2 linked regions of the Gottschalkia purinilytica genome follow. The protein of the gene in region 1 binds, or shares a complex with, the protein of each later gene. Links are inferred from orthologs where the notes say so. Each region holds a gene or a part of one and is shown on either strand. Other genes may lie near its edges.

Region 1 (10,366 bases):
GCAATGGTTTGTGTAGCTATATCTGTTGCTGGAGGAGCAGCTCAAAATATGAAAACGACTTTTATAATAGGAGGAACGCCTAAGCACGTTCAAATAGGTATGTATGCTGGTATAATTGCTACATCACTTTCAGTAGGCGCGATAATTATATTATTAAATAATACTTATGGAATAGGATCTCAAGAACTAGCTGCACCACAAGCAACGCTTATGTCCATGGTAGTTAAAGGTGTTATGACTGGAAATTTACCTTGGATATTAGTTATAATAGGAGTCGCATTTGGTATAATGTGTGAGCTTATAGGTATACCTGTATTACCTTTTGCACTTGGACTATATCTAAGAATACACTTAACATTGGCAATATTTATTGGTGGTATAGTGAGACTACTTATAGATAAGAAATTCAGAAATGATGAAGAGACTCTTAAAAGGCAAACAGAAAGAGGAATACTTTTATCGTCAGGACTCGTTGCAGGAGATGCACTAACGGGAATAATAATAGCAGTTTTTGCAGCACTTGGCATTAATATAGGAATAGGTAGTAGTTTGATACCTAGAATAGCAAATAGTCCTGTTACATCGATAATTTTATTTGGAATATTGTTAATATGGTTATATAGATTTACTAGTAAAACTAGGACTTCATAGATTTCTATGAAGTCCTAGTTTTATATATGAAACTGTTTGTTTATTTTAAAATAAGTTTAAATATAAGTTTCATCTAAGAATTCTTTAATATAATATTTACATCTTAAAGTATATCTTATGATAGTTTCATATATTCAGTTTTAGATGCTCTTATGAATGCTATATTATAATTTATATGAAATATGGAGTATCAACCAACTTCAGGTAATTTATCAGATATTTTAGAAATAATCGACTTCTTGTTTAAAACTGTTAAATAGAAATATAGCTAGTAGTAAATCACTTTAAAAATTTATTATATAAAAGGTAGTACAAGTAAAATGAAATTCTTAACATATTAAATCTACTTATCTAAATTCTATATTATGATAATATTAGTCTATAATACTTACTTAGAAAATAAGCAGCAAGTCTAAATTATAACTTTAATATATACTTATATTAACTATAATAAAAAAATTAAAGTAAAAACTTTAAACTTTCTTTTGTAAGAAACTATGAAAATTAAAATGATAGTAAATAAAAAAGGTTGGTTTATATGCTAAGTGAAAATACTATAAAAATATCTGTTAGAAATTTAGTGGAATTTGTTCTTCGTTCTGGAGATTTGAATGTAAGATTTATGAGTGCAAATAGAGCATTAGAAGGAACTAAAGCTCATCAGAAAGTACAAAAAAATGCTGGTGAAAACTATAAATCTGAAGTTCACTTGTCATACGCATTGGAATATGGAGGATTTGTTTTTATTGTAGAAGGAAGAGCAGACGGCATAGTTCATATAGATGATAAGGTATTGATAGATGAAATAAAGTCGACTACTAGACCTTTAGAAAGTATAGATGAAAATTATAACTCTCTTCATTGGGCACAAGCTAAATGTTACGGATACATATATGGAAGACAAAATAATTTAAAAGAGATATCAATACAGTTAACCTACTTTAATATAGATACAGAGGAAGTAAAATATCTTGAAAAAGAGTTTAAAATAGATGAATTAGAATTGTTTTTTTATGATTTAGTAGATAAATATGTGGTTTGGGCTAATTTAACTAATGAAATATCAAAGAAGAGAGATGAGTCTATAAGGGCTTTAACATTTCCTTTTGAGAGCTATAGAAAAGGACAAAGAGAATTAGCAATTTCAGTTTACAAGACTATATTAGATAAAAAGAAATTATTTGTACAAGCACCTACTGGAATAGGAAAAACCATATCTACTATATTTCCTACTGTGAAAGCCATAGGTGAAGGGATAACATCTAAAATATTCTATTTAACTGCAAAAACTATAGCTAGACAAGTAGCAGAGGAAGCATTTAATGTAATGACGAAAAAAGGGCTATATATAAAAACAATAACTCTTACAGCTAAAGAAAAAATATGTTTTAAAGATGAAACTATCTGTAACCCAGAAAATTGTGAGTATGCTAAGGGACATTTTAATAGAGTAAATGAAGCAGTACTTGATGTTTTAAAAAGTGAGAATATAATAACTAGAGATATCGTAGAAATATATGCTAGAAAATATAAAGTTTGTCCTTTTGAATTTTCTCTAGATTTAAGCTTGTGGACTGATTGTATTATATGTGACTATAACTATGCTTTCGATCCTAGAGCTAGCTTAAAGAGATTTTTCGAAGAAGAATCTGAGGGTTATACTTTTTTAATAGATGAGTGTCATAATCTAGTAGACAGAGCTAGAGATATGTTTTCGGCAGAATTAAATAAGAAGAAATTTTTAGAAATGAGAAATATTTTCAAAAATATTGATTTAAATATATATAAATCTCTTTCAAAAATTAACTCTTTTATGAATCAAACAAGAAAAAAATGTGAAGATAAAGGATATTTTATAGATTCAGAAGAAGAATTAGAGTTATATCCATTACTAAGAATGTTTATAATAAGGGCAGAGGAATGGATCATAAATAATGAACAAGAAGACGGACATAAGGAACTTTTAGAGTTATATTTCGAAGTAATGTCATTTTTAAGAATATCTGAACTATACGATGATAAATTTGTAACCTATGGAGAAAAAGAAGATAGAGATGTTAGAATAAAGTTATTTTGTTTGGATCCTTCTTGCCTATTAGAAGAAACGATGAAAAAAGTAAGAAGTACAATTTTATTTTCGGCAACTCTTACTCCGTTAAAATACTTTAGATATATATTAGGAGGAAATGATGAGGACTATACTATTAAGCTTGCTTCGCCTTTTGCAAAAGATAATTTATGTATAGCTATAGTAAATAATATTTCAACAAGGTATACAGATAGAGATAAAACTTACGATATTATAATAGAATATATAAAACTAATTATATCTCAAAAACTAGGGAACTATTTTGTATTTTTTCCTTCTTATAAGTATATGAAAGAAGTATATATGAGATTTACAGAAAAATATCCAAGTATAAACTGTGTTTATCAAGACTTTAATATGAAAGAAAATGAAAAAGAAGATTTTATAAATATGTTTGAAGAAAATCCTAAAAATGAACTTGTAGCATTTGTAGTATTAGGAGGGATATTTTCAGAAGGAATAGACTTAAAAGGTAATAAACTTATAGGATCAATAATAATAGGGGTAGGATTACCACAAATTTGTCTTGAAAGAAATATTATAAGAGAATATTTTAACTCTAAGAATAACATGGGATATGAATATGCTTATATGTATCCTGGTATGAATAAAGTTCTTCAGGGTGCAGGAAGGGTTATAAGATCAGAAAGAGACAAAGGAATAATTATACTTATCGATGATAGATTTTCACAAAGCAAGTATAGAAGTCTTTTTCCAAATGAATGGACTCATAATGTAACTATAAAAAGTCCATATCATGCTGAACATTTAATAGATAAGTTTTGGAAAGAAAACTCTTGTGAAAAATAAAAAAAATTCTAGGTACAGATAAAATTATCATTGCAATATTCCTACAATAGTGTCATACTAGACAGGAGATAAAATTTTTAAGTCATTTCTACTAAGATTTAAGAAGATTAAAAACATTCCTACTTTTTTGGTAAGCAATGTATATCTATTTTAAATCTTATTTAAATAAAAAAGGAGGAATGTTGAAATGGCAGATAAAACAATAGTTTGTAAAGATTGTAGTAAAGAATTCATATTCACTGAAGGAGAACAAGCTTTCTATAAAGAAAAAGGTTTTGAAAATGAACCTCAAAGATGTCCAGATTGTAGAAAAGCAAGAAAACAACAAAACAATAGAGGATTTAGAAGATAATTTTACTTAAATAAAACCTACAAGACATGTCTTGTAGGTTTTTAGTTTATGTAAGTTATTTACTATTAAAACTATTTCAAGAATATGTTGACTGAACTTAAATTGACATATATACTTTACTTAAAATATTTTTAAAATTCAAAAAGTTAGGAGTAGATGCTATGAAGTTACCTCCTTTAAAGTTGGGAGACTTAGTTGCAAAAGTTCCAATAGTACAAGGAGCTATGGGGATAGGCGTCTCATTATCCAAATTAGCTTCATCTGTAGCTAATGAAGGTGGAATAGGAGTTATATCAGGAGTACAAATTGGATATGAAGAATCTGATTTTGAAACTAATAGTTATGCGGCTAACATAAGGGCCCTTAGAGCTCATATTAGAAAAGCTAGAGAACTAAGCCCAAATGGTATTTTGGGAGTTAATCTTATGGTTGCTATAAAAAACTATAAGGATATGGTTAAGACAGCAATAGAAGAAAAGATAGATTTAATTGTTTCAGGAGCAGGATTACCTATGGATTTACCAGAAATGATAAAAGAAACTAAAACAAAGCTAGCACCTATAGTATCTTCTGGTAAAGCAGCGGCTTTGATATCTAAGATGTGGGATAGAAAATTTGATTATATACCAGATATGGTAATAGTAGAAGGACCAGAAGCCGGAGGACACCTAGGATTTTCCAAAGAGGAAATAAATGGCAAATCAGCTACTAAACTAGAAAAAATAGTAAAGGATGTTATAGTTGCATTAAAACCTTATGAGGAAAAATATAATAAACCTATTCCTGTTATTGCTGCAGGAGGAATATATGATGGATTTGATATAGCTAAGTATATTAAACTAGGCGCTTCAGGAGTACAAATGGCTACTAGATTTGTAGCCACAGAAGAATGTGATGCCCATATAAATTTTAAACAAGCATATGTTAAAGCAAGTGCAAGTGAAGTAGGACTGGTGAAGAGTCCAGTTGGAATGCCAGGAAGAGCTATATATAATAATCTGACACAAAAATTAGAAAAAGGTAATATAGCAGTTAAGAAATGTTATGATTGTTTAAGACCTTGTGATCCTAAAAATACCCCTTATTGTATTTCAAAAGCCTTGATTGATTCTGTCAAAGGAGATGTTGAAGAGGGGTTAGTGTTTGCAGGTAGCAATGCTCATCGTATTGATAAAATAGTCAGTGTAAAAGAACTAATGGCTAGCTTAGTACTTGAAGCTGAAGGAGCTTTATAAAATAATCGATTAATAGATAAGATATTTTATATTTACGCTAGTTATAATATAGATTTAAATGCGATAGAATTTAGCTTCTCCCTTTATGTATACATAAAGGGAGATTTTTATTTGCTTACTTGGTAAATAATATGATTATTAGTATAATCATAAAGTCAAGGAGGAAATATGTTTAAAGAAATAAGAAATCCGGATCTTTATCATGGTGTAAATAGAAAAAAGAATTTTTTTGAAGGATGGTATTTTAAAATAGTAGATAAAAACTGTGATAATGTATTTGCCTTCATACCAGGAATAGCTAAAGGAAATAGCTTAAAATTCAATCATTCTTTTATTCAGGTTTTAGATGGTAAAAAAGTGAAATACAACTATATTAAATTTAATAGTAGTAGTTTTAAATTCAAAAAAGATAAATTTTCTATAGCTATAGAAGATAATAATTTTTCACTTAGTGGTATAAGTCTTAATATTAATAATGAAAAAGATAATATTAGTGGTAATATCAAATTTGAAAATGTTAAGAAGTGGCCAGATTCTATAGTTAATCCTGGAAGCATGGGATTTTATAATTACCTTACTTTTATGGAGTGCTATAGTCATGTCTGTTGTATCGACGGAAATATTATTGGAGGTTTAAACATAAATGGAGATTATATAGACTTTACAGGAGGAAAAGTCTATATAGAAAAAAATTGGGGAAGATCATTTCCTAAATCTTGGATATGGATACAATCTAATTCATTTGATAACAAGAGAGTAGCATTTACATGTTCAATAGGAAGAGTTCCTTTTATATGTACTACTTTTAGTGGATTTTTAGTATCAATTATGGTTGAAGATAAGTTTTATAAATTCACAACTATAAATAGAAGTAAGATGAAAATTATAAAAAAAGATAATGATGTAAATATAGTTTTCACGAAAGGTCGCTTGAATTTAAATGTTATGACTTATAGTAATAAATATGAATTCATACAATGTAAAGGTCCTAAAGATGGTAATATGATACCATTAGTTGATGAAAGTTTAAATGGAAAAATAACTGTGGAATTATTTAATAATAAAATAAATGAAACTATATTTAAAGGTGTAGGTAATTGTGCAGGAATAGAGTATGGAGGAGAAATGCAAATTTTATAAAAAAACTTTAAAAAAGTATTGACATTATATTTGAAAGTGATATAATAGTATTTGTCCTTAAAAAACAATTAAAAAATAAATACTTCATGCGGAAGTGGCGGAACTGGCAGACGCGCTAGACTTAGGATCTAGTGCCATACGGCGTGGGGGTTCAAGTCCTCTCTTCCGCACCATTTAACCAATGGATTATCCATTGGTTTTTTTCATATTCACATATATATGCTGGTTCGTATAATATACTTAATAAGTAACAAATTTAATAGATGAATACATTTATAAATACGGTCATTTCCAACATTGGACATCAAAAAATTTTGTGTTATAATATAATGGTTAATTATGAAAACAACGTTTTAGGTACTTAGAATAAAGGACAGCCTATAAACTCTAAAAATTGCTTTTTTATTTGAATATATCTATCTGTAGCGTCATATTTAACCATTATAAACTAAATGAACGTTAATTATATTTTAAAAGAAGAATAAGTTAAAAGAAGAATAAGCTTGTTGGATAATTTATAAAATCTAAGGAGGAATTTTTAATGAGTTCAAAAATTGAAAAAAAGGAAAAGAATCAAGTTACACTAAAGATCGAAGTAGATGCACAAACTTTTGAAAAAGGAGTACAAAGTGCTTATAACAAAAACAAAGGCAAATTCAATATTCATGGATTTAGAAAGGGAAAAGCTCCAAGAAAAATTATAGAATTAAACTATGGAGAAGGAGTATTTTATGAAGAAGCTATAAATATAATATTCCCTGAAGTATACGAAGCAGCTATAAAAGAACACGGATTAGATCCAGTTGCTAGACCAGATTTAGATGTTGAAGCTATAGAAAAAGGAAAACCGGTAGTATTTGTAGTAGATGTTACAGTTAAACCTGAAGTAAATCTAGGAGACTATAAAGGTATAGAAGTAGAAAAAGTTGAGTATAATGTTACTGATGAAGATGTTAATGAAGAATTAAAAACAATACAAAATAGAAATGCAAGAATAATTGAAGCAGAAGATAGACCTGTTAAAGAGGGAGATATACTTACTATAGATTATTCTGGGTTTGTAGGAGAAGAGCAATTCGAAGGTGGAACAGCTGAAAATCAAACACTAGAAATAGGATCAGGAGCATTTATTCCAGGATTTGAAGAACAATTAGTTGGAAAAAACAAAGATGAGGAAGTAGAAGTAAAAGTAACTTTCCCAGAAGAATATCATGCTGAAAACTTAGCAGGAAAAGAAGCTATATTTAAAGTAACAATACATGAAATAAAAGTAAAAGAATTACCTGAGTTAGATGACGAGTTAGCTAAAGATGTTAGTGAATTTGATACATTAGAAGAACTAAAAAAAGATATAAAAGTAAGATTAGAAGAACAAGCTAAAAATAAAGAAAAAGTAGAAATAGAAAATAAAATTATAGAAAAAGCTTGTGAATTAAGCGAAGTTGAAATTCCAGAAGCTATGATTGAAAGACAAATAGATGTTAATGTAAATGAATTTGGTTATAGACTAAGCTATCAAGGTTTAGATCTATCAAAATATCTTGAATTAACAGGTATGGAATTTAGTGATTTTAGAGCACAATTCAAAGAAGATGCTGAAAAGTTTGTAAAAGGTGATTTAGTAATAGAAGCTATAGGTAAAAAAGAAGGAATTGAAGCTAGTGAAGAAGAACTAAATAATGAGATAGAAAAATTATCTAAGCAATATGGTCAAGATGTAGATAAGTTCACAAAGAACTTAGATGAAAATGATTTAGATTATATAAAAATGGGAATAATTAAAAGAAAGGCAATAGACTTTTTAGTAGATAGTGCTAAATTAGTTTAAAAGTTAGTTGTCTAATAAGCAATTTTCAGGAGGGGATAAATATGGCTTTGGTACCAGTAGTCGTTGAACAAACAAATAGAGGGGAAAGGTCATATGATATTTATTCTAGACTTTTAAAAGATAGAATTATCTTTATAAATGATGAAATAAATGACGTTACTGCTAGTCTAGTAGTAGCACAACTTTTGTTCTTGGAAGCAGAGGATCCAGATAAAGATATACAAATATATATAAATAGTCCAGGAGGATCGATAACTTCCGGATTTGCTATATATGATACTATGCAATATATAAAACCAGATGTTTCAACTATATGCATAGGTATGGCTGCCAGTATGGGAGCTTTCTTACTTGCTGCTGGAACAAAAGGAAAGAGATATGCTCTTCCAAATGCAGAAGTTATGATTCATCAGCCACTTGGGGGAACTAGAGGGCAAGCAGAGGACATAAGAATACACGCAGAAAGAATAATAAAAATGAAACATAAAATAAACAAGATACTAAGTGAAAGGACAGGTCAACCTCTAGAGAAAATAGAGAAAGATACAGACAGAGATAACTACATGTCTGCTGAAGAGGCTAAAGGGTATGGTTTAATTGATGAAGTTATAACATTTAAGAAATAACATTGTAAGCGAGGTGTGACAATGTCAAAATTTGATGACAAGCAGCTTAAATGCTCTTTTTGTGGAAAATCTCAAGAACAAGTGAGAAGACTTGTTGCTGGTCCATCTAATGTTTATATTTGTGATGAGTGTATAGAATTATGTCAAGAAATAATAGAAGAAGAATTTGAAGATGCAATAGATATAGATTTAAAAGATCTTCCAAAACCAGCAGAAATAAAAGAGATATTAGATGAGTATGTAGTACAACAAGATAAAGCTAAAAAAGCTCTAGCTGTTGCAGTTTATAACCATTACAAGAGAATAAACAAGAAATCTTCAAATAATGAAGTTGAGGTACACAAAAGTAACATAGTTATGATAGGACCTACTGGATCTGGAAAAACACTACTTGCACAAACTTTAGCAAAAATATTAAATGTACCTTTTGCTATAGCTGATGCTACTTCTTTAACAGAAGCTGGATATGTTGGAGAAGATGTTGAGAATATTCTCTTAAAACTTATTCAGTCAGCTGACTATGATGTAGAAAGAGCTGAGAAAGGTATAATTTATATAGATGAGATAGATAAAATAGCAAGAAAATCAGAAAATCCTTCTATAACTAGGGATGTTAGTGGAGAAGGGGTTCAACAAGCTTTACTTAAAATTCTTGAAGGAACCGTTGCTAGTGTTCCTCCGCAAGGAGGAAGAAAGCATCCTCACCAAGAATTTATACAAATAGATACTACTAACGTATTATTTATAGTTGGTGGAGCATTTGATGGAATAGACAGTATTATCCAAAGAAGAACTGGCAAAAAGTCTATAGGATTTGGAGCTGAAATTCAAAGTAAAGAAATTAAAGACTTAGGAAAATTACTAGAAGATTTACAACCTGAGGATTTATTGAAATTTGGTTTGATACCAGAATTTGTTGGAAGACTTCCAGTTATGGTTACTCTTAATCAACTTGATAAAAAATCATTGGTTGATATATTAACTAAGCCTAAAAACGCTTTAGTAAAACAATATAAAGAATTATTTGCAATGGATGAAGTTGAACTTGAGATCGATCAAGAAGCTTTAGAAGTAGTTGCAGAAAAGGCTATAGAAAGAAAAACTGGAGCTAGAGGATTAAGAGGAATACTTGAAGAATCAATGTTAGATATTATGTATGATATACCATCTCGTGAAGATATAGAGAAGTGTATCATAACAAAAGAAACTATCTCACAGAAAAAAGAACCAACATTAGTTCTTTCTGAAAAAAGAAAGAAAAAGCAAGTGAAAAAATCAGATAAAGAGACTGCATCATAAAAATAAGACAATACTAAAATTTAAAATTATCCCATGACTATAAAGTTAAAAGAGACTTATAGTCATGGGATTTTATTTTGCTATTAAAATCTTTATTGTTAATTTTACATTATTATTTTCCATAGTAAGAAGTATAATAGTCTAAAAAATAAAGGTAAAATCAATATTTAAAAGTTATTGATTTGACTTTTTTAGATGAATCTGATGAAGAGCTTTTATATCAATATTGAGTCTATTATGTATATATTATGCATGAAGTAGTATTTCTTATGTGATTCATGTATAATATTTGCTATATTTACATCATAAGTACTAATTAACATAAATTATGATATA
Region 2 (3,976 bases), on another replicon or contig:
TTCATTAGCTACTGAATCATTCTTATCAGCTGCTTCATTCCAAGAAACTACGAGGGTGTTGACGGAAGCAGCGATAAAAGGTAAAGAAGACAACTTAATAGGATTGAAAGAGAATGTTCTTATAGGTAAACTTATACCTGCAGGTACAGGAATGAAAAAGTACAAGGATATAGCTATAAGTACAGAGACAGAAGAGGAAACAGAAAATGAGTTAAATGATATAGATGTTGTTGACACTATAAACAACTGATGATAAAATGTACTAGTGTGTAAATTTGTATGGTTGACTCTTTTGTTATCAAAGAAGATTATGTGGGATTTACCCACGTAATCTTCTAGATATTTAAAGTAGGAGGAAACTATAGTGTTACAGAGTCTTAAAGAAGCCAAAAAGGTAGTAGGTACTAAACAGGCCAAAAGAGCAATAATTAATGATGAAGTAGAAGTCTTATTTGTTGCTAAAGATGCAGAGTCTAGAGTAGTTAATGGCTTAGTTGACTTATGTAAAGAAAAATCTATAGAGATTGTATATGTAGACAGCATGAAAGAATTAGGAAAGGCCTGTGGAATTGATGTTAGCGCAGCTTCTGCTGCTATACTAAAATAAGCAAAATTTTGGAGGGAGGTGCTTTAATGCCAACAATTAGCCAATTAGTAAAAAAAGGAAGAGAAAAAGTTACTTCTAAGTCTAAATCTGCACACTTAGGTATTAACTATAACTCATTAAAGAAAAAAGTTACAAAAATAAATGCACCACAAAAAAGAGGTGTTTGTACAGCTGTTAAAACTGTAACTCCTAAAAAACCTAACTCAGCTTTAAGAAAAATTGCCAGAGTTAGACTTACAAATGGGTTAGAAGTTAGTGCTTATATCCCAGGTATAGGACACAACTTACAAGAGCATAGTGTTGTTCTTATAAGAGGTGGTAGAGTAAAAGACTTACCAGGGGTTAGATACCATATTGTAAGAGGAACTTTAGATACAGCAGGTGTAGATAAGAGAATGCAATCAAGATCTAAATATGGTGCTAAAAAACCTAAGAAATAATAAATATTTATTATAAAATAGTGCGGAGAAATGCAGTGACTTTATCTGTTATTTAAATAACAGATAAAGACTGTTTATATATATGCATTTTGTGCACTACGACATCTTAGTTTTGTCGAGTACCTATGATCTAATCTTTGAATAGTTAAGGAGGGAAGAAGCGTGCCAAGAAAAGGACATGTGCCAAAAAGAAGTGTTATGCCTGATCCGATTTATAAAGATAAGGTTATAACTAAGTTAGTAAATCAAATAATGTTAGATGGTAAAAAAGGTAAAGCTCAAAAAATAGTATATGGTGCACTTGATTATGTAAAAGAGCAAACTGGAGAAGAGCCTATAGAAGTATTCTACAGAGCTTTAAATAACATAATGCCTGTATTAGAGGTTAAAGCAAGACGTGTTGGTGGAGCAACTTATCAAGTACCTATAGAAGTAAGACCAGATAGAAGAGAAACTATAGGATTAAGATGGCTTGTTGACTACTCTAGAAAAAGAGGAGAAAGAACTATGGTTCAAAAACTAGCTAAAGAACTTTTAGATGCTGCTAACAATACAGGAGCAAGTGTTAAAAAGAAAGAAGATACTCATAAAATGGCAGAGGCTAATAAAGCTTTCGCACATTACAGATGGTAATAAGAAAGATACTGTCGAAAATATGATTATAAATATATTTTGCGGAAAACCTATATGCAGTGTTGTAAACAGTAGAAGAAAGGAGGAATACTGTGCCTAGAGAATTTTCCCTAGAAAAAACTAGAAACATCGGTATCATGGCTCACATTGATGCTGGAAAAACAACAACTACCGAAAGAATTTTGTTCTATACAGGAAGAACTCATAAGATAGGTGAGACTCATGAAGGTTCAGCTACTATGGACTGGATGGAGCAAGAACAAGAAAGAGGAATTACTATAACTTCTGCGGCTACTACAGCTCAATGGAAGAATCATAGAGTAAATATCATAGATACGCCAGGACACGTGGATTTCACTGTTGAAGTAGAAAGATCTCTTCGTGTTCTCGATGGTGCAGTAGCAGTTTTCTGTGCAAAAGGTGGAGTTGAGCCGCAATCAGAAACTGTTTGGCGTCAAGCAGATAAATATGGAGTACCACGTTTAGCATTTGTAAACAAAATGGATATATTAGGTGCTGATTTTTATAGAGCAGTTGATATGATGAAAGAGAGATTAAGAACTAACGCTGTTCCACTTCAATTACCTATAGGTAAGGAAGATACTTTTGTTGGAATGGTTGACCTTGTAAATATGAATGCTATTGTTTACAAAGATGATCTTGGAATGCAATTTGATGTAGTAGAAATACCTGAAGACATGAAAGCTGAAGCAGAAGAATATAGAGAGGCTTTATTAGAAGCTATAGCTGATCAAAATGAAGAGCTTATGATGAAGTACTTAGAAGGAGAAGAAATTAGTGTAGATGAAATTAAAGATGCAATAAGAAAAGCTACACTATCAGTACAAATAACTCCTGTTTTCTGTGGATCAGCGTATAAAAACAAAGGTGTTCAATCATTACTAGATGGTGTTATAGACTTCATGCCAGCACCTACAGATGTTGCATCTATAAAAGGAGTTAAGCCTAACTCAGATGAAGAAGATGAAAGACATTCATCTGATGAAGAACCATTTGCTGCATTAGCATTTAAAATTATGACTGACCCTTATGTTGGTAAGTTAGCCTTTTTCAGAGTTTATTCTGGAATTCTTGAATCAGGTTCATATGTATTAAACTCAACAAAAGGTAAAAAAGAAAGAATCGGTCGTATACTACAAATGCATGCTAATAAAAGAGAAGAAATCGAAAGAGTTTATTCTGGAGATATAGCAGCAGCAGTAGGTCTTAAAGATACAACTACTGGAGATACTCTTTGTGATGAAAATCATCCAATTATACTAGAATCAATGGAATTCCCAGAACCAGTTATTGAGGTTGCTATAGAGCCAAAAACTAAAGCTGGTCAAGATAAAATGGGTATAGCTTTAGCAAAATTAGCTGAAGAAGATCCTACTTTTAGAACTTATACTAATCAAGAAACTGGTCAAACAATCATTGGTGGTATGGGTGAGCTTCACTTAGAGATTATCGTAGATAGACTTTTAAGAGAGTTCAAAGTTGAAGCTAATGTAGGTAGTCCACAAGTAGCTTATAAAGAATCAATTACTAAGCCAGCCGATGTTGAAGCTAAATATGCTAGACAATCTGGTGGTCGTGGACAATATGGTCATGTTAAAATTAAGATGGAACCAAGAGAACCTGGTGAAGGTTATGAGTTTGTTAATAAGATAACTGGAGGAGCTATTCCTAAAGAATATATTCCAGCTGTTGATAATGGTATCCAAGAAGCTATGCAAAATGGTATATTAGCAGGATATCCAGTATTAGACTTTAGAGTTACACTTTATGATGGTTCATATCATGATGTTGACTCTTCAGAAATGGCATTTAAAATTGCCGGTTCTATGGCATTTAAAGAGGGTATGAAAAAAGCTAGTCCAGTAATTCTTGAACCATACATGAGAGTTGAAGTTACTGTACCAGAAGAGTACATGGGAGATGTTATCGGAGACTTAAACTCAAGAAGAGGTAGAGTTGAAGGTATGGAATCAAGATCAGGTGCTCAAATTATCAGAGCATTTGTACCACTTTCAGAAATGTTTGGATATGCAACAGACCTTCGTTCAAATACTCAAGGTCGTGGAACGTATTCAATGGTATTTGATCATTATGAATCACTTCCAAATAGTATAGCTGAAAAAATAATGAATAAATAATTTAAATAAATTTTAATTTTGTATAAAGGTAAGGAGGAATAAAAATGGGAAAAGCAAAATTTGAAAGAAATAAGCCACACGTAAACATAGGAACAATAGGACACGTTGACCACGGTAAAACAACATTAACAGCAGCA

Evidence for each region.
Region 2: the proteins of tig (region 1) and rpsG are in contact, whole or in part, in a crystal structure (PDB 3GTY), measured with the Thermotoga maritima proteins. The link is inferred for Gottschalkia purinilytica from one-to-one orthologs. Residues at the interface, in WP_004081061.1 of Thermotoga maritima: Glu122, Val124, Val129, Leu130, Tyr133, Glu188, Gly259, Ile262, Tyr263, Glu266, Ser270, Glu273, Gln274, Glu277, Arg308, Gln311, Ile312, Ser315, Tyr316, Glu325, Arg329, Arg336, Leu363, Phe366, Trp367, Arg373, Leu377, Arg381, Leu384, Glu387; in WP_004081843.1 of Thermotoga maritima: Lys34, Lys52, Lys55, Glu59, Arg62, Gln63, Glu66, Asn67, Lys69, Val71, Arg95, Ala109, Lys110, Lys111, Gly112, Arg113, Pro114, Glu117, Glu121, Ile124, Ala125, Tyr127, Asn128, Asn129, Thr130, Gly131, Lys135, Asp139, Arg142, Met143.

Annotation. Positions count from the first base shown.
Region 1 is NZ_LGSS01000011.1:24,464-34,829, forward strand. What follows is about bases 6,174-8,961. They hold tig (trigger factor), read left to right. Parts: upstream 6,174-6,818; coding sequence 6,819-8,105; downstream 8,106-8,961. Other genes in these bases: CLPU_RS11300 (tocopherol cyclase family protein), read left to right, coding at 6,174-6,277; clpP (ATP-dependent Clp endopeptidase proteolytic subunit ClpP), read left to right, coding at 8,147-8,731; clpX (ATP-dependent Clp protease ATP-binding subunit ClpX), read left to right, coding at 8,753-8,961. Outside these bases: CLPU_RS11280 (OPT family oligopeptide transporter), read left to right, coding at 1-651; CLPU_RS11285 (ATP-dependent DNA helicase), read left to right, coding at 1,190-3,550; CLPU_RS11290 (zinc-ribbon domain-containing protein), read left to right, coding at 3,738-3,902; CLPU_RS11295 (NAD(P)H-dependent flavin oxidoreductase), read left to right, coding at 4,064-5,137; more of CLPU_RS11300, read left to right, coding at 5,306-6,173; more of clpX, read left to right, coding at 8,962-10,030. UniProt on the Bacillus subtilis protein: Involved in protein export. Acts as a chaperone by maintaining the newly synthesized protein in an open conformation. Functions as a peptidyl-prolyl cis-trans isomerase.
Region 2 is NZ_LGSS01000010.1:81,634-85,609, forward strand. Bases 1-2,944 are described here. They hold rpsG (30S ribosomal protein S7), read left to right. Parts: upstream 1-1,209; coding sequence 1,210-1,680; downstream 1,681-2,944. Other genes in these bases: rpoC (DNA-directed RNA polymerase subunit beta'), read left to right, coding at 1-250; CLPU_RS10725 (ribosomal L7Ae/L30e/S12e/Gadd45 family protein), read left to right, coding at 365-607; rpsL (30S ribosomal protein S12), read left to right, coding at 634-1,047; fusA (elongation factor G), read left to right, coding at 1,773-2,944. Outside these bases: more of fusA, read left to right, coding at 2,945-3,839; tuf (elongation factor Tu), read left to right, coding at 3,884-3,976.